Regions from separate parts of the Halomonas sp. 3H genome, predicted to be linked through region 2. Evidence: predicted binding sites of a transcription regulator. Region 2 holds the regulator's gene; the other holds the start of a gene.
What was found. The regulator FNR, encoded in region 2, switches genes on or off when oxygen is low (the NO sensors DNR and NnrR bind a similar motif). The targets are predictions, from matches to a motif close to TTGATNTANATCAA.

Region 1 (10,774 bases), 840 kb from region 2:
GGGGTCAGCATGGAGATCAGCCCGCAGCAGACCGCCTCGATCACCTTCACGGCCGACAAGCCCGGGGTGTTCTGGTACTACTGCAACTGGTTCTGCCACGCGCTGCACATGGAGATGGTCGGCCGACTGCTGGTCGAGCCGGCCTGATCCCAGACCCTCGGCAGCCCCTGCCGGGCCGGCGACCCACGCCGGTCCGGCAGTTCCTCCCCCGACAGACAGAGAACGCCATGCACTCGAGATGGTTGCTCCCTCTTCTCTTCCTGCTGCTGCCCGGCCTCGCCCTGGCCGCCGAATGGCGCGCCGTGCCCGGCGAGGCCCCGCTGCAGCAGGTGCTTGCGGCCGCCGCGCCCGGTGATACGGTGCGGGTGGCCGAAGGCGTCCACCTCGGCAATTTCGTGGTCGAGGTGCCCATCACCCTGGTCGGCGAGCCCGGTGCCATCCTCGACGGCCAGCGTAGCGGCAGCGTGCTGACCGTGGTCGCCCCCGGCGCCACGGTGCGCGACCTGCACATCCGCGAGGATGGTGCCGACATCAACGCCATGGACAGCGGCATCTTCGTGGCCCGCGAGGCGGCGGGGGCCGTCATCGAGAACACCCGCATCGAGGCCCGCGGCTTCGGCATCTGGCTCGATGCCGTGCCCGACGTGAAGGTGATCGGCAACCGCATCAGCGGCGACACCGCGCTGCGCTCCCAGGACCGCGGCAACGGCCTGCAGCTCTACAACGTCACCGGCGCCGAGATCCGCGGCAACGAGGTGTGGGAGGCCCGTGACGGCATCTACATCGACGTCAGCAACCACAACCGGCTGATCGGCAACCTGCTGCGCGACCAGCGCTACGGCGTGCACTACATGTTCTCGCACTCCAACGAGGTGCGTGACAACGAGACCCGCAACAACCGCCTGGGCTATGCGCTGATGCAGTCGCGGCAGCTCGAGGTCGTCGGTAACCGCTCCCTGCGCGACCAGAACTACGGTTTCCTGATGAACTTCATCGTCGACTCCGTGATCGCCGAGAACGTCGCCGTGGAGGCGCAGCGCGGCAGCCTCTCGGCCGCGCCGGATGGCCACGCCATCAGCGGTACCGAGGGCAAGGCGCTGTTCGTCTACAACTCGCTGTTCAACGAGATCCGCGACAACCTCTTCGCCCGCACCGAGATCGGCATCCACATGACCGCGGGCTCCGAGGACAACGCGTTCCACGGCAACGCCTTCGTGGGCAACGAGACCCAGGTCAAGTACGTGGCCCTGCGCGAGCAGGAGTGGTCCCTGGAGGGGCGCGGCAACTACTGGAGCGACTACCTGGGCTGGGACCTCAGCGGCGATGGCCTGGGCGACATCCCCTACGAGCCCAACGACTCGGTGGATCGGCTGATCTGGACCTACCCCATGGCCAAGATCCTGATGAACAGCCCGGCGGTACAGGTGCTGCGCTGGGTGCAGCGCGAGTTCCCGATCCTGCGCCCGCCGGGCGTACGCGACAGCCATCCGCTGATGGCCCTTCCCGACTGGATGGCGGAGACACTGCAATGACCCAACCGGTGATCGAGATGAGCGCGGTCGGCAAGCGCTTCGGCAAGCTGACCGCCCTCGACGAGGTGAGCCTGACCCTGGGCGAGGGCGAGGTGCTGGGCCTGATGGGCCATAACGGCGCCGGCAAGTCCACATCCATGAAGCTGATCCTGGGCCTGATCCGCCCGACCCGCGGCACCCTGAAGGTGTTCGGCCACGACCCCGGCGGTGCCGCGGCCAACGACCTGCGCCTGCGCCTGGGCTACCTGCCCGAGAACGTGCAGTTCTACGAGCAGCTCTCGGGCTTCGAGGTGCTCGACTACTTCGCCCGCCTCAAGCGCATCGGCACCGGGGTGGTGAAGCCGCTGCTGGAGCGGGTGGGGCTGGGCCATGCCATGCATCGCCGGGTGAAGACCTACTCCAAGGGCATGCGCCAGCGCCTCGGCCTTGCCCAGGCGCTGATCGGCGAGCCGCGGCTGATGCTGCTCGACGAGCCCACCGTGGGCCTGGATCCCATGGCCACCCGCGACTTCTACGGCATGGTCGACGAGCTGCGCGGCCGCGGGGTCAGCGTGATCCTCTGCTCCCACGTGCTGCCCGGCGTGGAGCGCCATATCGATCGGGCGGCGATCCTCGGCCAGGGGCGCATGCTCGCCTCCGGCAGCATCGACGAGCTGCGCCAGGCCGCCGACCTCCCCCTGGTGGTGCGCCTGCGCACGGCCCGGGCGCCGGAGCGCCTGGTCGAGTCGCTGCGGCCCCACGGCGTGCTGGCGAGACAGGCGGGCGAGGGCCGCCTCGAGCTGGAGGTGCCGGTGCGCGCCAAGATGGCGGTGCTCCGCGAGCTGATGGCCGACCCCGAGACCGCCGACCTGGCGCTGGAGCCGCCCACCCTGGAGTCGCTCTATGCCCACTTCGACGGCACCATTCGCACCCGGGCGGCGGCCGAGCCGGCCCCCGCCACGGCCATTGACGCGCAGCAGGGAGTGAGCGCATGAGAAACCTGTTCATCGTGGCCGGCAAGGAGTTCCGCGACGGCCTGCGCAACCGCTGGGTGCTGGCCATCACCCTGGTGTTCGGCCTGCTGGCCATCGGCCTGGCCTACTTCGGCGCCGCGGCCTCGGGCCAGGTGGGCTTCACCCGGGTCTCCACCACCATCGTCAGCCTGTCGAGCCTGGCGGTGTTCCTGATCCCGCTGATCGCCCTGATGCTGGCCTACGACAGCATCGTCGGCGAGGACGAGCAGGGCACCCTGCTGCTGCTGCTCACCTACCCCATGAGCCGGGTCGAGATCCTCGCCGGCAAGTTCCTGGGCCATGCGGCGATCCTCGGCGTCTCCACCCTGGTGGGCTTCGGGGTGGCCGGGGCGATCATCGCCGCCCTGGGCAGCGTGGAGCAGCTGGGCGAGCTGGTGGCGGCCCTGGCGCTGTTCATCCTCTCGGCGATGCTGCTGGGCTGGGCCTTCATCGGCTTCGCCTACCTGATCAGCGTCAGCGTGGCGGAGAAGTCCCGGGCGGCGGGCATCGCCCTGGTGGTGTGGTTCGCCTTCGTCATCGTCTTCGACCTGGCGCTGCTGGGCGTGCTGGTGAGCACCGGCGGCCAGGTCAGCGAGGGGCTCTTCCACTATCTGCTGCTGCTCAACCCCACCGATATCTTCCGCATCGTCAACCTCACCTTCTTCGAGGCGGCGCGGACCCAGGCGGGGCTGGCCTCCATCGGCGCCGATGCGGCCTTCCACCCGGCGCTGCTGCTCGGCACGCTGCTGGCCTGGGTGGCGGTGCCGCTGGGCCTGGCGCTGTGGATCTTCCGCCGCCGCGAGATCTGACAAGGAAAACGACCAATGCTGACACGCAGGAAGTTCATCATCGTGCTGGGGGGCGTGACCCTGGCGGGGCTGGCCGGCTGCGGCGGCGAGGAGGAGGTGGCCGCGGCCTGCGAGCCGCGCCCCTTCCGGGACGACGACGAGTGTGCGGTGTGCGGGATGTTCATCGCCGGGTTCGCGGGCCCCAAGGCCCAGGCCTGCCTGCGGGACGGACGCCTGCTGACCTTCTGCTCCACCTCGGACCTCTTCGTCTGGCTGCTGCAGCCCGACTCGGTGCCCCAGCTGCGCCAGGCCTATGTCCACGACATGGGTGCCACCGACTGGGAGCGGCCCTCGGATGACGCCTTCATCGCCGCCGACGTGGCGGTCTACGTGACCGAACAGCCGCTGATGGGGGCCATGGGACCGACACTGGCCTCCTTCGGCCGCGAGGAGGACGCCCGTGCCTTCATGGCCGAGCACGAGGGGCGGCTGCTGGGCTACCAGGAGATCGACGTTCAGGTGCTCAACGACCTGGCCCGGGCGCATATCCAGCGCGCCATGTAACCCTGCAGGTGGGACCGGGCGGCTGCCCGGCCCGCAGACACAGCGCCCCCGGCAGCCTGGCTGCCGGGGGCGCTTTCGATGGGTGCCTGCCTTGCGGCTTAGAGCACCGGTTCCAGCATGAAGTCCACCGCGGCCTTCACCTCCTCGTCGCTGAGGTTGGTGAACCCGCCCTTGGCGGGCATGGCGTTGAAGCCCTCGATGGAGTGGGTGTAGAGGGTCTCCATGCCCTGCTCCAGGCGCGGGGCCCAGGCGGCCTCGTCGCCCTTGATGGGGGCGCCGGCGGCACCGGTCATGTGGCAGGCCATGCAGGCCTGGTTGTAGATCGCCTCGCCGTCGGGCTCGGCCTGCACGGCGGCCGATAGGGTCAGAGCGGCGACGCCGGTCAGGGTCAGGGTGGCCAGTCGCTTCATGAACATGTCTCCTGGATGCATCTTATGGCGGTGAAAAAATCGGAGGGCGTCCCCGCCTCCGATGGTTGGCAGCCATGATCGCCCGGGCGTTCATGGAGTGCCATGACCTGGGTCACGACAGCATGCCCTGTTCAGCGTCGTCCCTGACGGCCGCGGGTGCAAGCCCTGCGTGGGTCAGCTCGCCGGGTTCGGGGTGGCGCCGTCGCGGGAGGCCGGCTCGATCCTCAGCAGCTGGGCCAGCTCCGGCTGCCGGGGGCCGAGCATGTCGGCCAGGGTGTACTTGTCCAGCACGGCCATGAAGGCGCGAAGTGCCTCGGCCAGGATCGGCTTCAACCGGCAGGCCGGGGTGATCCGGCACTCGTTGCTCTCGCCGAAGCACTCCACCAGCAGCAGGTCATGCTCCGTGTCGCGGACCAGCTTGCCGAGGCGTATCTCGTCTGGCGCCTTCTTGAGCAGCAGGCCGCCGTTCTTGCCGCGGATGGCGGTGATATAGCCCTTGTGACTGAGGTCCTGGACCACCTTCATCAGGTGGTTGCGCGAGATATCGAAGCGCCCGGCGATCTCGTGGATGGTGGAGCGCTCCTCCCCCTTGACCGCCAGGAAGATGAGGACACGCAGGGAGTAGTCGGTGAAGCGGGTCAGATGCATGGGGCGTCCCGGTGCCTTGCGGCTTGATATTAGTCAATGTTGATAAGCTAAGCGCCTTTCATTCTACCACCTGATGCTTGCCCGGGCGGAGAGTTCCGTGCCCCTCGGCGGCGGGGCGCGTCAGCACGAAGGCGGCGACTCCACAGAACAGTGCGCCGGTGGCGGCCAGCACGGCGCCGCTGGCGCCTCCCAGCCACAGCACCCCCCAGCTGACCAGCAGCAGTGCCGCCGCCAGCCGCTTGGCACGGCGGGGCACGGCGCGCCGTTCGCGCCAGGCGTGCAGCGTCGGTCCCAGGCGGGGGTGCGCGTGCAGCCAGCGGGCCAGCCGTGGCGAGCCCTTGGGCGCGGCCCAGGCGGCCACCAGCAGGAAGGGCGTGGTGGGCAGCAGCGGCATCACCAGCCCGGCGGTGCCGAGCCCGATGCAGCCGTAGGCCAGACCGCTCCAGGCAAGGCGCGTGGCAGGAAGTCTCATGGCAACCGGACCTCGCAAATTGGCAGCGGTGACATTAAGTAGTATTTTATATGCATGTTTATGATTCGTGCAAAGGGAAATCCCGAGTGTCATCCCTGAGACCCGCCTCGGCCGCGTCATCCACCCCCGCCTGGCGCTGGCTCTTCCCGCTGGCGGCCCTGCACGCGGCGCTGCTGGTGCCGCTTTCCCTGCTGTCACTCTACCACCCGGGAGGAGTCGCGCTGCTGGCCTCGCCTGCGGCACATGGTCGCGAGCTGATGTTCGGTTTCGCCCTGGCCGTGATCGCCGGCTATCTGCTCGGGCCGCTGCCGCCGCGACGGCTGCAGGCGCTGGTCGCCCTGTGGCTGCTGGCGCGGCTGGGCGGGCTGGTCTGGCCGGGAGCCGTGCCGGTGACCCTGGCCGACGCCGGGTTCGCGCTGCTCGTGGCCTGGCACCTGGTGCCGCGCTTCCTTGCCGCCAAGAAGTGGCGCAACCGGGTGCTCTCGCCGCTGCTGGGACTGCTCTGCCTGCTGGCGGTCGTCACCCTGACCTGGCGCCACCTGGGCCCCATGCCCACCACGGCGCCGCTGATGCACCAGAGCGTGCTCTGGCTGGTGTTGCTGATGGTGTTCATGGGCGGGCGGGTGCTCGCGCCGGCGGTGAACGGCCACCTGATGGCCAGCCGACGCCAGGCCGGCGCCGGGGTGCAGCCGCACCTCGAGGCGGCGCTGATCCTGCTGCTGGGCGTCACCCCGCTGCTGATGCTGTGGCCGCCCCTGCGGCCGCTGGCGGCGGTCCCGGCGATGGCGGCCGGGCTGCTGGTACTCCTGCGGCTGTGGCGCTGGCGCCCCTGGGCCTGCCGAAGGCGACCCGACCTGCTCGGGCTGATGCTGGGGTATGCCTGGCTGGGCATCGGCCTGCTGCTGCTGGCCCGGGCCTGGTGGCAGCAGCCCCACGCCAGCGCCACCCTGCACGCCTTCACCATCGGGGCGCTGGGCACCCTGGCCTCCGGCATCATGCTGCGCCAGGCGATCCTGCGCGCCAAGGCACGCCCCGAGGCGGAGCCGCTGCTGTTGTCGCTGGCGCTGCTCTTCTGCCTGGCCGCGGTGCTGCGCCTGCTGGCGCCGGAGGCCGGCCAGCACTGGCTCGCCCTGCTGTGGGGCTCGGCACTTGCCTGGAGCCTGGCCTGGGGGCTCGCCGCCTGGCGGCTGCTCCACTGGAGCCGCCGCATGGTAAATCGAGGCACTGCGCGTGCAATGGCCGATAGCGAGGGGCGCCGGGGGCAAGCCGAAGAGGAGGTCCTACGCCAGGGGTGAGGAGCACTGCTCCGAACGGGCTGGCCATGGATGGCCAGCACCGGTCCTGCGAGCGAAGCAGGACGCGAGAGCGAAGCAGGGCGTCGGTAGCGTACAGGGAAGTATTCACAGCGCCTCCTCGCAGGATTGTCGACGGATCAGCCCCGAGTGAATCTCAAACGGTGGTGTTTGATCCAGGTCAGCTACCTCGAGAAGGGTACCGACGCGTCGGACCCTGAATGGCATACTCTGCCCCATACGGCGGCGCCGCGGTGCCGCCACCCGGTTAAAGAGGCTGTTTCACGATGCAAGACGACCTGCTGTTCGATCGCCCCCTGGTGGAGAAGTACGACCGTCCGGGGCCGCGCTATACCTCCTATCCCACGGCGCCCCAGTTCCATGCGGCCTTCGCCGAGGATGACTACCGCGCCGCGGCCGAGCGCAGCAACCGGGCCGAGGCGCCCAAGCCGCTGTCGGTCTACGTGCATATCCCCTTCTGCAAGAGTCTCTGCTACTACTGCGCCTGCAACAAGATCATCACCCACAACACCGAGCGCGCCGCCGAGTACCTCGAGTGGCTCAAGCAGGAGATCCGCGTGCAGGGGGCGCTGTTCGACGAGTCGCGGCGCCTGACCCAGCTGCACCTGGGCGGCGGCACGCCCACCTACCTGAGCAACGCCCAGCTCGGCGAGCTGATGGCGGCGCTGGACGAGGCGTTCCACTTCGCCCCGCCCGCCGAGCGCGAGTTCTCCCTGGAGGTGGACCCGCGCACCGTCACCCCCGAGCAGATCCACGAGCTCCATGCCCTGGGCTTCAACCGGCTGAGCTTCGGCGTCCAGGACTTCGATCTCGACGTGCAGAAGGCCGTCAACCGCGTGCAGAGCGAGGAGGATGTCATCTCCCTGGTGCACGCCGCCCGCGAGGCAGGCTTCGAATCGGTGAGCGTCGACCTGATCTACGGCCTGCCGCTGCAGACGGTGGCCAGCTTCGATGCGACCCTCGACAAGATCATCGCCCTGCAGCCGGACCGCATCGCCAGCTACAGCTATGCCCACCTGCCGGAGCTGTTCAAGGCCCAGCGCCTGATCCGCCCCGAGGACATGCCGCCGCCGGAGCGCAAGCTGGAGCTGCTCGAGCTGACCATCCGCCGCCTCACCGCCGCTGGCTACGTCTATATCGGCATGGACCACTTCGCCCTGCCCGACGACGAGCTCTCCCTGGCCCGGGAGAACGGCACCCTGCAGCGCAACTTCCAGGGCTACTCCACCCACGCCGACTGCGACATGATCGGCCTCGGCATCACCTCCATCGGCAAGGTGGGGGACACCTACAGCCAGAACGTCAAGGAGACCGCCCAGTACCAGCACCGCCTGGAGGAGGGGCGCCTGCCGGTGTTCCGCGGCTACCGGCTCAGCGACGACGACCGCCTGCGCCGGGACGTGATCAACGCCCTGATGTGCCACAACCGCATCGACTTCGCCGCCATCGAGCGCCAGCACGCCATCGTCTTCCGCGACTACTTCGCCGATGCCCTGGAGGAGCTCCAGGAGATGGCCGACGACGGCCTGCTGGCGATCCGCGAGGGCGAGATCGAGGTGCTGCCCACCGGCCGGCTGATGATGCGCAACGCCGCCATGGCCTTCGATGCCTACCTGGCGAAGAGCCAGGGGCGCTACTCCCGCACCGTCTAGGTGTGATCTCTCGGAAGGCGGCGCCCGCGCTTGCGGGCGCCGCCTTCGCGCTCCTCCCCACCGCCCTGTGGCGGTGTCGCTGTCAAATGAAAATGGATCATGATGCGCTCACGCTTGCACCAGATATGGGGCTTGCCGAGAGGATATGGTCTATATATGGTAGGCGGGCCGCGGGTGATCGAGGCCCACCGTCGACATGATGCATGTCAGTGCAGCCTCCGGAGCACCGGCCTAGGATGAACGGTTCGGCGGCCCCGGCCGCATGGTTACCCTCAGGAGAGCTGTCATGTCCCTGCCGTTGTTGCCTTTACCGTTACAGGCCCTGCCGCGTCCTCCCGCCCCCGCCCGCCTGATTCGCGCCATCGATCCGCGTGTGCCGGTCGGCGTCAAGCGCCGCCTGGTGGAACCGCTGCTCAACCGCACCTTCGCCGAGCCCCTGGCCGAGGGGGAGTTCGACGCCCTGGCGGGGCGCCGCATCACCCTGGCCATCGAGGACCTCGGCATGGCGCTGACCCTCACCCTGGAGGGCGAGCGCCTGAGGGTATGTGTCGAGTCCGGCGAGGCCACCATCCGCGGCGGCTGGCGGGAGTTCCTCTGCCTGGCCACCCGCCGCGAGGATCCCGACGCGCTGTTCTTCCAGCGCCGCCTGCTGATCGAGGGCGACACCGAACTGGGGCTGATGGTCAAGAACCTGCTCGACGGACGCGAGGAGGGTCTGGCCCAGGGCCCCTTCGGCGAGCTGCTGGTCCGCCTGGAGCGGCTGGCGAACCGAACGAGCTGAACCGCAACCGACAAACTTCCGGAGCCATCCGAATGAGCACTTCCACCAAGGCAGTGAAGTCATCCAACGAGGTGCCCCTGCAGGCCCCCTCCCGCGACATCTGGGATGCCAAGTACCGCCTCAAGGACCGCCACGGCAAGCCCGTGGACAAGGACGTTTCCGCCACCTGGGAGCGGGTGGCCCGTGCCCTGGCCGCGGTGGAAGGCGACAAGGCCGACGAGTGGCTGCCGAAGTTCCGCTGGGCGCTGGAGAACGGGGCCATCCCCGCCGGGCGCATCATGTCCAACGCCGGCGCCGAGGCCTACAAGCCGGCGGTGAGCCTGATCAACTGCACGGTGTCGCGCACCATCCGCGACTCCATGCACGACATCCTCGACTCGGTGGTGGATGCCGGCATGACCCTCAAGGCGGGCTGCGGCATCGGCTACGACTTCTCCACCCTGCGCCACAAGGGCGCCTTCGTGTTCGGCGCCGGGGCCGGCACCAACGGCCCCCTGGCGTTCATGGATATCTACGACAAGATGTGCTTCACGGTGGCCTCCGCCGGCGGGCGCCGCGGCGCCCAGATGGGCACCTTCGATGTCGGTCACCCCGACGTGCGCCAGTTCATCGAGGCCAAGCGCGAGGCGGGGCGCCTGCGCCAGTTCAACCTCAGCCTGCTGATCACCGACGAGTTCATGGAAGCGGTGAAGCAGGACGCCGACTGGCCGCTGGCCTTCCCGCTCCACGAGGGCGAGAAGGAGGACGTCGACGAGAGCGAGCTGCTCTACCGCGACTGGCCGGTGGTGGAAGAGGGCTACACCGTCGACGCCGAGGGCCGCGTGGCCTGCCGCATCGTCGAGGTGATCAAGGCCCGCGAGCTGTGGGACACCATCATGAAGTCGACCTACGACTTCGCCGAGCCGGGCTTCATCCTGATCGATCAGGTCAATCGCATGAACAACAACTGGTTCTGCGAGGAGATCCGCGCCACCAACCCCTGCGGGGAGCAGCCGCTGCCTCCGGAGGGCGCCTGCCTGCTCGGCTCGGTCAACCTGACCCGCTTCGTCATCGACCCCTTCGGCAAGAAGCCCCGCTTCGACTGGGAGCGCTACCGCCAGGTGGTGGCGATCTTCACCCGCATGCTCGACAACGTGGTGGAGATCAGCGGCCTGCCGCTGCCGGGCCAGCGCCGCGAGATCGAGGCCAAGCGTCGCCACGGCATGGGCTTCCTGGGCCTGGGCTCCACCTTGACCATGCTCAAGATCCCCTACGGCTCGCCCGAGTCGCTGGCCTTCACCGAGGAGGTGAGCCGCAATCTGGCCATCGAGGGCTGGAAGCAGGCCCTGGAACTCTCCCGCGAGAAGGGCATGGCTCCGGCACTCGACGAGGACTACGAGATCACCCCGCGGATGATGCGCGAGCGCCCCGAGCTCAAGCAGGATGGCTACGAGGTGGGCGACAAGGTGCCGGGCCGCATCCTGCACGCCCGCTACAGCCGCTACATGCAGAAGGTCGCCGAGGTGGAGCCGGAGCTGGTGGCGGCGCTCGCCGAGCACGGTGCGCGCTTCACCCACCACAGCTCCATCGCGCCCACCGGCACCATCTCGCTGTCGCTGGGCAACAACGCCTCCAACGGCATC
Region 2 (10,774 bases):
TCGTGCGATTGCCCTGCATGATGCACGGTGAATAGTGGGCAATGACTGCCGAAAATAAATCCCAGACTTTCGTATCATGAGAGAAAAGCGATTTAGCCGATTTCATTAAAATCCTTTATAATCAATGAAAAGGGTGATTGTTTCTGCCGGATTACAGGCGCCCATGTAGGCCGGCTAGGACGATGGTATAGGCCGCTGCCCATAGGACGTTCGTCTAGGTCATGGCCGGGTTGGACCATGGTCTAACGGGGAGGAGGGGGAGACGATCGTCTAGCTTTTGGGGAGAAAGGCGTTGTTGCTATCCTGCCAGTAGACGACCGAAGATCGGTCGTGATGTCGGATCAATGACGTTTCGCCTCAATACATCAACAATAACGCTGCGGCAGCCGCTGTGCCGCTCCCGAAGCACCTTGCCTTCCCCTGTCGCTTCCCGCCCGCTCCCGACCGGAGGCGTCCGGCATCGGCAGCCGAGGTAGTGCGAAGCTGGGAGGCAACGCCGGCCGCCCACGGAGGGCAGTCACATGGTCGAGGTCGATCTCTCCCAACCGCCGTTCACCTTCCTCGATGACGAGGGCAGGGAGCGGGTGCGCAGCGGCATCGACCTGGCCTACTTCGATCGCGACGAGATCATCCTGGAGACCGGCCAGCCAGGCGAGTATGTGTTCCTCATCCACAAGGGTGAAGTCGCCGAGCTGGATACCACCCTGCCGGCCGCTCGCCAGCGCATCGGCCACTACACCCGGGGCGACCTGTTCGGCGCCATCAGCATCCTCAACGGCAAGAGCCGCTACCGCTTCCGCGCCGAGCAGGAGAGCCTCTGCTACCTGCTGCCCAAGGCGCTGTTCCTGGCGCTGTGCGACGACTATCCGCCGTTCGCCGAGTTCTTCCGCCAGACCCTGACCCACAAGGCGCGCCTGCTGACCGAACAGCGTGCCGAGGGAGGGGTGACCATGGCAGGCTTCATGCTGGCCCGGGTCGACGAGTGCATGCGCGAGCCGCTGCTGGTGCCCGCGGCCATGACCATCGGCGAGGCCGTGGCCACCATCAACGAGCGCCATGCCGACAGCCTGCTGGTGGAGGGCGAGTCCGGTCCCGGCATGGTGACCAAGACCGACCTGCTCAATGCCCTGGTGCTCGAGGAGCGCGGGCGAGACAGCCCCCTGGCGGGGATCGGCAGCGCCGAGCTGATCACCGTCTCCCCCGGCCAGTACCTCTTCGAGGCGCTGGTCATCATGACCCGCCACAAGGTCGAGCGGGTGGTGGTGATCGAGCAGCGCCGCCCCGTCGGGGTGGTGGAGCTGACCGACGTGCTCAGCTACTTCTCCAGCCGCAGCTACGTGGTCAGCCTGCAGGTCGAGCAGGCCAACAGCCTCGAGGCGCTGGCGGCGGCCAGCCGCCGCACCCCTGAGCTGGTCAAGGCGCTGATGGCCCAGGGCGTCAAGCTGCGCTTCGCCATGGGGCTGCTGGCCGCCCTCAACGGCCGGATCATGAACAAGGCCTGGGGCTTTTTGATCGACGAGCGCTACCACCGCGACAGCTGCCTGATGGTGATGGGCAGCGAGGGGCGCGGCGAGCAGATCCTCAAGACCGACCAGGACAACGGCCTGATCCTGGCCGACGGCCTCGACTGGCCCGACTGTGGCGAGCAGATGCAGCGGCTGACCGAGACCCTCATCGAGCTCGGCTACCCGCCCTGTCCCGGCAACATCATGGTCTCCAACCCCGAGTGGGTGGGCACCGAGAGCCAGTGGCGCGCGCGCATCGCCAGCTGGGCCGGCAAGCGGGATGGCGACAGCCTGATGAAGCTGGCCATCATGCTCGACTCCCATGCGGTGGCCGGCAACCCGGCCCTGCTCGACCGGGTACGCGAGGAGCTCTTCGAACGCTGCTCCCGCGACGAGCTGCTGCTCTCCTACTTCGCCCGCACCGCCCTGCGCTTCTCGACCCCGCTGACCCTGTTCGGCTCCCTGAAGAAGCCGCAGCACGGCATCGACATCAAGAAGGGCGGCATCTTCCCGATCGTCCACGGGGTGCGGACCATGGCGCTGGAACGGCGTATCCGGCCGACCTCGACCCTGGAACGCCTGGATGCCCTGGCGGCGGATGGCAGGCTCGAGGCCAGCTTCGCCGAGGACCTGGGCGAGGCGCTGTCGCTGTTCACCGAGCTGCGCCTCAAGCAGCAGCTGGCGGGGCTGGACGGCGAGGCGGCGAGCCGCAAGCCCGATCGGGTGGTGGTCCAGGAGCTCTCGTCCCTGGAGCGCGACCTGCTGCGCGAGGCGCTGCATATCGTCAAGGACTTCAAGCAGCGCCTCTCCCACCGTTTCCATCTGGAGTATTCGTGACGCCGAGGCGACGTCCGAAGGAACGACAACGACAACGACTCAAGGAGACCCCGTCATGATCAAGGCCCTGCGGCGCGCCGCCGACCGTCGACGACACGCCAACGGTGACTACGCCTGGCTGTTCCACCCCTACACCGGTGACGAGATGGTGGTGATCGACACCGAGACCACCGGGCTGGATACCCGCACCGCGGAGCTGGTCTCGATCGCAGCGGTGAAGGTGCGCGGCGACCGGGTACTGACCAGCGACTCCCTGGACCTGCGCCTGGCGCGTCCCGCCAGCCTCTCCGGCGACTCGATCCGCATCCATGGCCTGCGCGGCATCGACCTGGACGGCGGCGAGGAGATGGAGGCCGCCCTGGCCCGCCTGCTCGACTTCGTCGGCAACCGGCCCATCGTGGGGTGGTGCCTGGACTTCGACCTGGCCATCCTCAACCGCGAGCTTCGGCCGCGCTTCGGCTTCGACCTGCCCAATGCCACCATCGATGTGGCCCAGAGCTACGCCCGCCGGCTGCGTCGCCGCCATCCCGAGGTCGATGCGCTGCCGCGCTTCGAGCGGGTGGCCGAACTGCTGGGGGTGCCGGTCATGGGACGCCATACGGCGCTGGGCGATGCGGTGACCACGGCGCTGATGTACCTGAGGCTGGATCGCGCGACGCAGCCGGCCGGCCTGTTCTCCTGACGTCGGGAGGGCGTCGCCTCGTGCCGGCGGCGGTGGTAGGATGGGCGCCCGTCAATTTCCGTCCGCTCTGGCAGCGCCTACGACCATGCAAGACGCCGTGATCTTCGATCCCCCCACCTCGGCTTCCCCTTCCCGGGACGCCGCGCCGGCCGAACCGGCCTCATCGACCCTCGAGGCCCTGGATGCCCGCGCCAAGCGCGAGTTCAACAAGCTCCAGAAGCGCCTGCGGCGTCAGGTCGGCAACGCGATCATCGACTACGGGATGATCCACGAGGGCGACCGCGTGATGGTCTGCCTGTCGGGGGGCAAGGACAGCTACACCCTGCTGTCGATCCTGCGCAGCCTGCAGCGCAATGCGCCCATCGACTTCTCGCTGGTGGCGGTCAACCTCGACCAGAAGCAGCCCGGCTTCCCCGAGCACGTGCTGCCCGAGTACCTCGCGTCGATCGGCGTGGAGTACCACATCCTCGAGCGCGACACCTACTCGGTGGTCAAGGAGAAGACGCCCGAGGGCAAGACCACCTGCGCGCTCTGCTCGCGGCTGCGTCGCGGCTCCCTCTACGGCTTCGCCGAGGAGATCGGCGCCACCAAGGTCGCCCTGGGGCACCATCGCGAGGACATTCTCGAGACGCTGTTCCTCAACCTCTTCTTCGGCGGCAGCCTCAAGGCGATGCCCCCCAAGCTGCTCTCCGACGATGGCAGGAATATCCTGATCCGGCCGCTGGCCTACTGCCGCGAGGCGGACATCGCCGAGTATGCGCGGCTGATGGAGTTCCCGATCATCCCCTGCAACCTGTGCGGCTCGCAGCCCAACCTGCAGCGCCAGGTGGTCAAGGAGATGCTTGCCGAGTGGGAGAAGAAGCACCCCGGTCGCCTGGAGAGCATGTTCAAGGCGGTGACCAACGTGGCGCCGTCGCAGCTGGCCGACCGTGAGCTGTTCGACTTCGCCGGGCTGGAGGAGAAGCAGCAGCAGTTGCTGGCCAACCGCATCGATATTCTGAACGAGCGATAAGCGCCGAGCGCGCCCGGCGCTACTTCGCCCCTTCCTCTTCGGCGACCTGGGTCAGGGCCTCGAGGTCGAGGATATGCACCTCGCGGCCGGAGACGGCAACCAGGCCCTGGCTCTGGAAACGGCCCAGGATACGGCTGACCGTCTCGACCGCGAGCCCCAGGTAGTTGCCGATATCGGCCCGGGACATGGAGAGGCGGAAGCTGTAGGGGGAGTAGCCGCGGCGCCGGAAGCGGTCGGAGAGGCCGGCGAAGAAGCTGGCCAGCCGCTGGTCGGCGGTCTTGCGCGAGAGCAGCCGCATCATGCGGCGGTCGTCGCGCAGCTCCTTGCTCATGCTGCGGTAGAGCTGGGTGCGCAGCTCCGGCAGCGACTCGGAGAGGCTGTCGAGACGGTCGAAGGGGATCTCGCAGACCGTGGTGGTCTCCAGGGCCACCACGGTACCGGGGTAGCGTGCCTCGTCGATGCCGTCGAGCCCCACCAGCTCGCTGGGCAGGTAGAAGTTGGTGAGCTGGTCCTCGCCGCTGCCCTCGGTGGTCACCTGCTTGAGGCTGCCCGAGCGGACCGCGAAGACGCTGGTGAAGGGGCTGTCCTGGCGGAACAGGGTCTCGCCCTTCTTCAGCGGCGCACGCCGGCGGATGATGGCGTCGAACTGGTCCATGTCCTGCACCTCGAGCGCCAGCGGCAGGCACAGCGAACTCAGGCTGCAGGTCTGGCAACGGGTCTCGTGCAGCAGGGAACGCCGCCGGCCGGTCAGGGTATCCGGCATGGCCGACTCCTCCTTGATCGTGATCATGCCGGTCATTATGGAGGAAACTGCGGTCAGGGCAAACCACCCCTAAGGAGGTAGCTGCCCCGCCCGGCCGGCAGCGGGTCCCGCCCGCTGCCGGTTCAGGCGCCCGGCGGAGGGTAGGCGTCGAAGGCCATGGCCAGCCGATGGATCAGCAGCTCGCCGGCAGCGGTGGCGACCAGCCGGCTGCCGTGGCGTTCGAGCAGCCCGTCCCGGCGCAGGGGCTCGAGGCGTTGCAGGGCATCGGCCAGGCTCGCTTCGGCGTCGACGCCGTGAGCGGTGGAGAGGGTCTCGAGGTCCAGCGCCATCCCGCACAGCAGCCGCTCGATGGCGTCGCCCCTCAGGTGATCGTCGGCGGTCAGGCGGATGCCCCGCGAGGTGGGCAGTCGGCCCGCGTCCAGGGCGGCCTCGTAGGCGGCCAGGCTCTCCGGGTTGCGGGCCAGCACCTCCTCCAGCTGGCTGACGGCGGCCACGCCCAGGCCGATGTGGTCCGCCGGGCCGTGAGGGGTGTAGCCCAGCGGGTCACGCCTCAGGGTGCCATTGGCCCGGGCGATGGCCAGGCTGTCCCCGGGACGGGCGTACTGGCCCATGCCGATGGCCACATAGCCGTCGGCCTCCAGCCGCTGCCGTGCGTCGAGGAGGATCATCAGCTGCGTCTGCCGTGACGGCAGGTCCTCGGCGCGGATCTGCTGCTGGGCGCGGTAGCGTTCCGGGAGGTGCGAATAGCGATAGAGCGAGAGCCGCGGCGGCGCCATCGCGATCATCTGGTCGAGGGTCTCGGCGAAGCTCTCGCGGGTCTGCAGGGGCAGGCCGACGATCAGGTCCAGGTTCAGCGAGCGGAACCCCAGCCGTTCGGCCTCGTCGACCAGCGACTCGGTGAGCACCCGGGGCTGGATCCGGTTGATCGCCTTCTGCACCCGCAGGTCGAGCTCCTGGACGCCCAGGCTCAGCCGGTTGAAGCCCAGCGCCTGCAGGTGGCGCAGGGTGAAGACATCGGCCTCCCGCGGGTCGACCTCGATGCTGTAGTCGCGCTCGCGTGAGCCCGAGAGTCCGAAACGGGCATCCAGGCGGTCGAACAGGTCCCCCATCTGGTTCAGGGAGAGGAAGGTGGGCGCGCCGCCGCCCCAGTGCAGCCGCTGGACCTCCCGCGAGGTCGCCAGGTGGCGGGTCAGCAGTACCATCTCGCGGTCGAGCCGGGAGAGATAGGGCTCGGCCTGGCGGTTGTCCCGGGAGGCGATGCTGTGGCAGGCGCAGAAGCGGCAGGCCTGGCGGCAGAAGGGCAGCTGCACGTCCAGCGACAGCGGGCGTCCGCCGTGGTTGCTGCGCTCCAGGGCCGCGGCGAAGGCGTCCGCCGTGAGCCCGTCGCCGAAGCAGGCCACCCGCGGGTAGGTGACATAGCGGGGGCCGTCGAGGTCATGGCGGCACAGGCGCGACAGGGCGCGGTCGGTGCGTGATGGCCCGACGCGAGTCGCGGTCTTCGCATGGGCGGGCATGGCGGCACTCCCGGCGGTGGATGTGCCTTGTATGCTAGCGGGGAGGCGGCAGGGTCGGCGTTGAGCTGCGTCAATCCCGGGTGGAATAGCCGGGAATTCAGCCGTGCGCCGCGCCGGGCAGCAGTTGCCAGAGCTGCCACAGGGCGAAGGCGATGATCGAGAGCGCGGCCAGGGTGCGCGTGGCGCGGTGTCTGATCAGGCCCCCCAGCTGGCGGGCCGCCAGCCCGGTGGCCAGCAGGGCCGGCAGGGTACCGACGCCGAAGGCGCCCATCAGCGCGGCCCCCCTCAGCGGGTCGGCCATGGCCAGGCTCCAGGCCAGCATCGAGTAGACCAGCCCGCACGGCAGCCAGCCCCACACCGCCCCCAGCGCCACGGCCTGGGGGATCCTGACCACCGGCATCAGCCGCCGACCCACCGGCTCCAGGTGGCGCCACAGGCGCCGGCCCACGGCTTCCACTCGCAGCAGCCCCTTCCACCAGTCGGCGATATAGAGTGCCATCAGGATCAGCATGACCGCGGCGAACAGCTGCAGCACCACCCGCGTGGCCGGGGTGAGGGTGAGCAGGGTGCCGAGGCCCGCCACCAGGGCCCCGGCGACCATGTAGCTGGCGATGCGGCCCAGGTTGTAGCCGAGCAGCAGCCCGGAGAGGCGCGCCGGGGAGCGCATGCTGGGGGGCACGGCGAAGGTCAGGGCGCTCATGATCCCGCCGCACATGCCGATGCAGTGGGCGCCGCCGAGCAGGCCGAAGACGAAGGCCGCGGCGAGCGGCGGCAGGCCGAGTCCGGTGGGATCCATCAGCGGGAGTCGCCCGGCCCCGGGTCGTCCCTGTCGGCATCGTGGCGAACCTCGCGGCGGCGCCGGCGCTCATCGGGGGGCAGGTCGTTCTCGTCCTCGTCGAAGAGGATGCGGTGGGCGGGCCCCTCCAGGTCCTCGAACTGGTCGTTCTTCACCGCCCAGAAGAAGGCCCAGACGGCCAGGCCGAGCAGGATCAGCGACAGCGGAATCAGCAGGTAGAGGATGCTCATGCGTTCACCCGTTGTGGGGCCGGTGCGACGGCCTGCCGGGGCTCGGCGGCCCGGCTGCGGAAGCGGTTGAGGCGCAGGGCATTGCCCACCACCACCAGGGAGCTCGCCGACATGCCGATGGCCGCGAGCCATGGCGGGACGAAGCCCATGGCGGCCAGCGGCATGGCCGAGAAGTTATAGCACACCGACCAGACCATGTTCTGGCGCATCACCCGGCGGGTGGCCCGCGAGATCTCGATGGCCTCGACGATACGGATCAGCCGCGGGCTGAGCAAGATGGCATCGGCGCTGGTCCTGGCCAGGTCGGTGGCGCCGTTCATGGCGATGGCCACGTCGGCGCCGGCCAGTACCGGGATGTCGTTGATGCCGTCACCCACCATGGCGACCTTTTCGCCGGCCGCCTGGCACTCGCGGATGCGCTCGAGCTTGCATTCCGGGCTGGCTGCGCCGCGCCAGGTGGTGATGCCGAGGCGCCCGGCGAGCTCGCCTGCCGCCTGGGGGATGTCGCCGGAGAGCAGCTCCACCTCGAGGCCCAGGGCCGTCAGGGCGCGGACCGTCTCGGCGGCGTCCTCGCGGACATGGTCCTGCAGCGCGAACCAGGCGCGCGGCTCGCCCTCCTCGGTGAGCAGCAGCCACTGGCCGTCACCGGGTGCCTCGAGGGGGTGGTCCGGCGCGGCGAACCCAGGCTTACCCAGCCGCCAGCGTCGTCCTTCGATGTTGCCCTCCAGCCCCTGGCCGGTGCGGCTGGCGACCGCGTCGGCGGCCACCGTGGCCAGGCGGTAGGGGTGGAAGGCGCGGGCGATGGGGTGCTCGGAGCGCGCCTCCAGGGCGGCGGCGAGTACCCGCGCCCGGTCGGCCGCCAGCGCGCCGAGGGGGCGGGTCTCCACCAGCGCCATCTGTCCGGTGGTCAGGGTGCCGGTCTTGTCGAGGATCACCCGGTCGAGCTGGGAGAGTGCCTCGATGGCGTTGGCCCGGGTCACCAGCACGCCGCGGCGGCGCAGCTGGCCGTGTCCGGCCGTCAGGGCCGTCGGCGTGGCTAGGGCCAGGGCGCAGGGGCAGGTCACCACCAGCACCGAGAGGGTGACCCAGAGCACCCGCGACGGGTCGATGAACCACCACACCGTGGCCACGCCCAGGGTGACGAACAGCAGCCGCAGCACGAACAGGTGCGACATGCGCGCGGCCATCTGGGCCAGGCGCGGGCGGCTGGCGAAGGCGCGGTCGGTGAGGTCGACGATGCCGGCCACCCGGGCATCCCGGCCGGCGTGGGTCACGCGCACCACCAGCGGGCTCTCCACGTTCTGGCTGCCGCCGGTGACCCCGTCGCCGACCCGGCGCGTCACCGGCAGGTACTCGCCGGTGAGCATGGACTCGTCGAGGCTCGACTCGCCCTCCTCGATCACCCCGTCGGCGGGCACCCCATGGCCGGGCTTGACCAGCACCCGGTCGCCGGCAGCGAGCTCGCTGGCCGGCAGGATGCGCTCCTCGCCGTCGTCGGTGAGGCGGATCGCCGAGAGCGGCAGGGCGCCGGAGAGCGCGTTGCCGCTGTGGCCGCTGCGCCGCCGGGCGCGGGCCTCGACGTAGCGGCCGAAGAGCAGGAAGAAGGTGAACATCGCCACCGAGTCGAAGTAGACCTCGCCGGTGTCGGTGAGCACCGCGTAGCTGCTGGCCAGGTAGGCCCCGCCGATGGCGATGGAGACCGGCACGTCCATGCCCAGCACCCGGGTGCGCAGGTCGCGCAGGGCGTTGCGGAAGAAGGGCATGGCCGAGAAGAACACCACCGGGGTCGCCAGGGCAAAGGAGAGCCAGTGGAAGAGGGCATGGAAGTCCTCGCTGATCTCGCCGGGGCCGGCCACGTAGATGGGGATGGAGAACATCATCACTTGGGCCATGCCCACGGCGGCGATGATCAGGCGGCGCACGTTCATGCGCTCCTCGTGCTGCAGGCGCGCCTGGGCCTCATCGGGTTCGTAGGGCTGGGCCTGATAGCCGATGGCGGCCATCTCGGCCAGGATCCGCGACAGCTTGATCGCCTCGGGATCCCAGCTGACCCGCACCCGGTGGTGGGTAAGGTTCACGGCGCTGGAGTCGACCCCCGGCAGGGCGTTGAGGCGGTGCTCGATCAGCCAGGCGCAGGCCGCACAGGTGATGCCGTCCACCGCCAGGGTGGCATGCACCCGGTCGCTGTCGGCCTCGGGGTGGACGAACTGGCGCTGCAGGCCGGCGTCGTCGAACACCGCCCAGGTCTCGGCGCGGGCCGACTGGCGGTCGTCCGGGCGCTCGGGAAGCTCGGTGCGAAAGCGGTAGTAGCTGGCCAGGCCGCCGTCGACGATGGCGTGGGCCACCGCCTCGCAGCCGGGGCAGCAGAGCGGGTGGCGGGCGTCGTCCAGGGTGATCGACCAGGGAGCCCCGTCGGGCACCCGGCTCCCGCAGTGGTAACAGCCGTCCTCGACCGCTGTCGGGGTGTCCGCGCTCATCGACTCGGCGGGCCCGCGAACGGAGAGGCGATCACGAGTCGCTGGAGGCCGCGGCGCGGCCCGGCGTCAGCGGGATCTCGCCCTCGTCGGGGAAGCGGGCCTCGCCGACCAGGCGCCACTCGGGGGCGTCTCCCCGCGGCTGCAGCTGCAGGTACCAGCGGTAACGCAGGTTGTCCGGCGCCTGGCCCAGGTAGCGGCCATTGCGCACGTGCTCCAGCGTCAGCTCGATGTCGCGGTCGTCCTGGGTGGGGAAGATCAGCTCCAGGTCGAGGGCCTCGGGGAAGTCCTCGGCGCCCTCCAGGTCGAGTACCACGTCACTGGTCAGCGGGTCGAGGCGCAGCCGGGCAGTCAGGCCCAGGTTGGCGGCGCGCTCCTGCTTGGCCAGCACCATGTTGATGGCGCGGCCGTGCTCGTAGTAGTCCTCCTGGACCATGCCGTCGGCGCTGCGGATCGCCAGGAACGCGAAGGTGGAGCTGACGCTGATCGACAGCATCAGCAGGCCCATCAGGAACCAGGGCCAGAACTGCTTGTACCAGGGGGTCACGGGGTGGGACATGTCATCTCCGGATTTCGCCGATGAAGCGGGTCTCTCGCTCCAGCGAGATGTCGGGGTGGTCATCGGCCTCTAGGTGCAGGGTGATGGGATGGCTGGGGCGCTCGATCTCCGACGGGTCGACGGTGATCGACACCACGGCACGGCGGCTATCCCCGGCGGGGACCGAGATACGGTCGGTGTCCAGGGTCAGGCCCGGCAGTCCCGAGGCCGCCAGGCGGTAGACATGGTCCTGGCGATCCAGGTTGCGCACCGTCACCACATAGACGTTGCTCAGACGGCCGTCGCGGGTCAGCTGGTAGAGCTCGGTACGCTCCCGCTCCACCTCGAAGCCCAGCGGCGTGCGATCCGCCACTGCCCAGGCGAAGACCCCGATCATCACCACCAGCGCCGCCAGGTAGCCCA

Region 1: a site for FNR is predicted at 6,870-6,883, ahead of hemN (oxygen-independent coproporphyrinogen III oxidase). Genes of this name have one in related genera too.

The regions. Positions count from the first base shown of each region.
Region 1 covers NZ_CP100360.1:3,753,694-3,764,467, reverse strand. The annotation lists gene nosZ (TAT-dependent nitrous-oxide reductase) at 1-147, shown strand, start outside; gene NFC98_RS17305 (nitrous oxide reductase family maturation protein NosD) at 228-1,532, shown strand; gene NFC98_RS17300 (ABC transporter ATP-binding protein) at 1,529-2,506, shown strand; gene NFC98_RS17295 (ABC transporter permease subunit) at 2,503-3,333, shown strand; gene NFC98_RS17290 (nitrous oxide reductase accessory protein NosL) at 3,349-3,876, shown strand; gene NFC98_RS17285 (cytochrome c5 family protein) at 3,975-4,286, opposite strand; gene NFC98_RS17280 (Rrf2 family transcriptional regulator) at 4,461-4,934, opposite strand; gene NFC98_RS17275 (YbaN family protein) at 4,993-5,406, opposite strand; gene NFC98_RS17270 (NnrS family protein) at 5,493-6,701, shown strand; gene hemN (oxygen-independent coproporphyrinogen III oxidase) at 6,986-8,371, shown strand; gene NFC98_RS17260 (SCP2 domain-containing protein) at 8,658-9,152, shown strand; gene NFC98_RS17255 (adenosylcobalamin-dependent ribonucleoside-diphosphate reductase) at 9,185-10,774, shown strand, end outside.
Region 2 covers NZ_CP100360.1:693,422-704,195, forward strand. The annotation lists gene NFC98_RS03325 (putative nucleotidyltransferase substrate binding domain-containing protein) at 522-2,342, shown strand; gene NFC98_RS03330 (3'-5' exonuclease) at 2,398-3,024, shown strand; gene ttcA (tRNA 2-thiocytidine(32) synthetase TtcA) at 3,110-4,036, shown strand; gene fnr (fumarate/nitrate reduction transcriptional regulator Fnr) at 4,056-4,799, opposite strand; gene hemN (oxygen-independent coproporphyrinogen III oxidase) at 4,922-6,313, opposite strand; gene NFC98_RS03350 (sulfite exporter TauE/SafE family protein) at 6,411-7,109, opposite strand; gene ccoS (cbb3-type cytochrome oxidase assembly protein CcoS) at 7,109-7,339, opposite strand; gene NFC98_RS03360 (heavy metal translocating P-type ATPase) at 7,336-9,816, opposite strand; gene NFC98_RS03365 (FixH family protein) at 9,848-10,372, opposite strand; gene ccoG (cytochrome c oxidase accessory protein CcoG) at 10,374-10,774, opposite strand, start outside.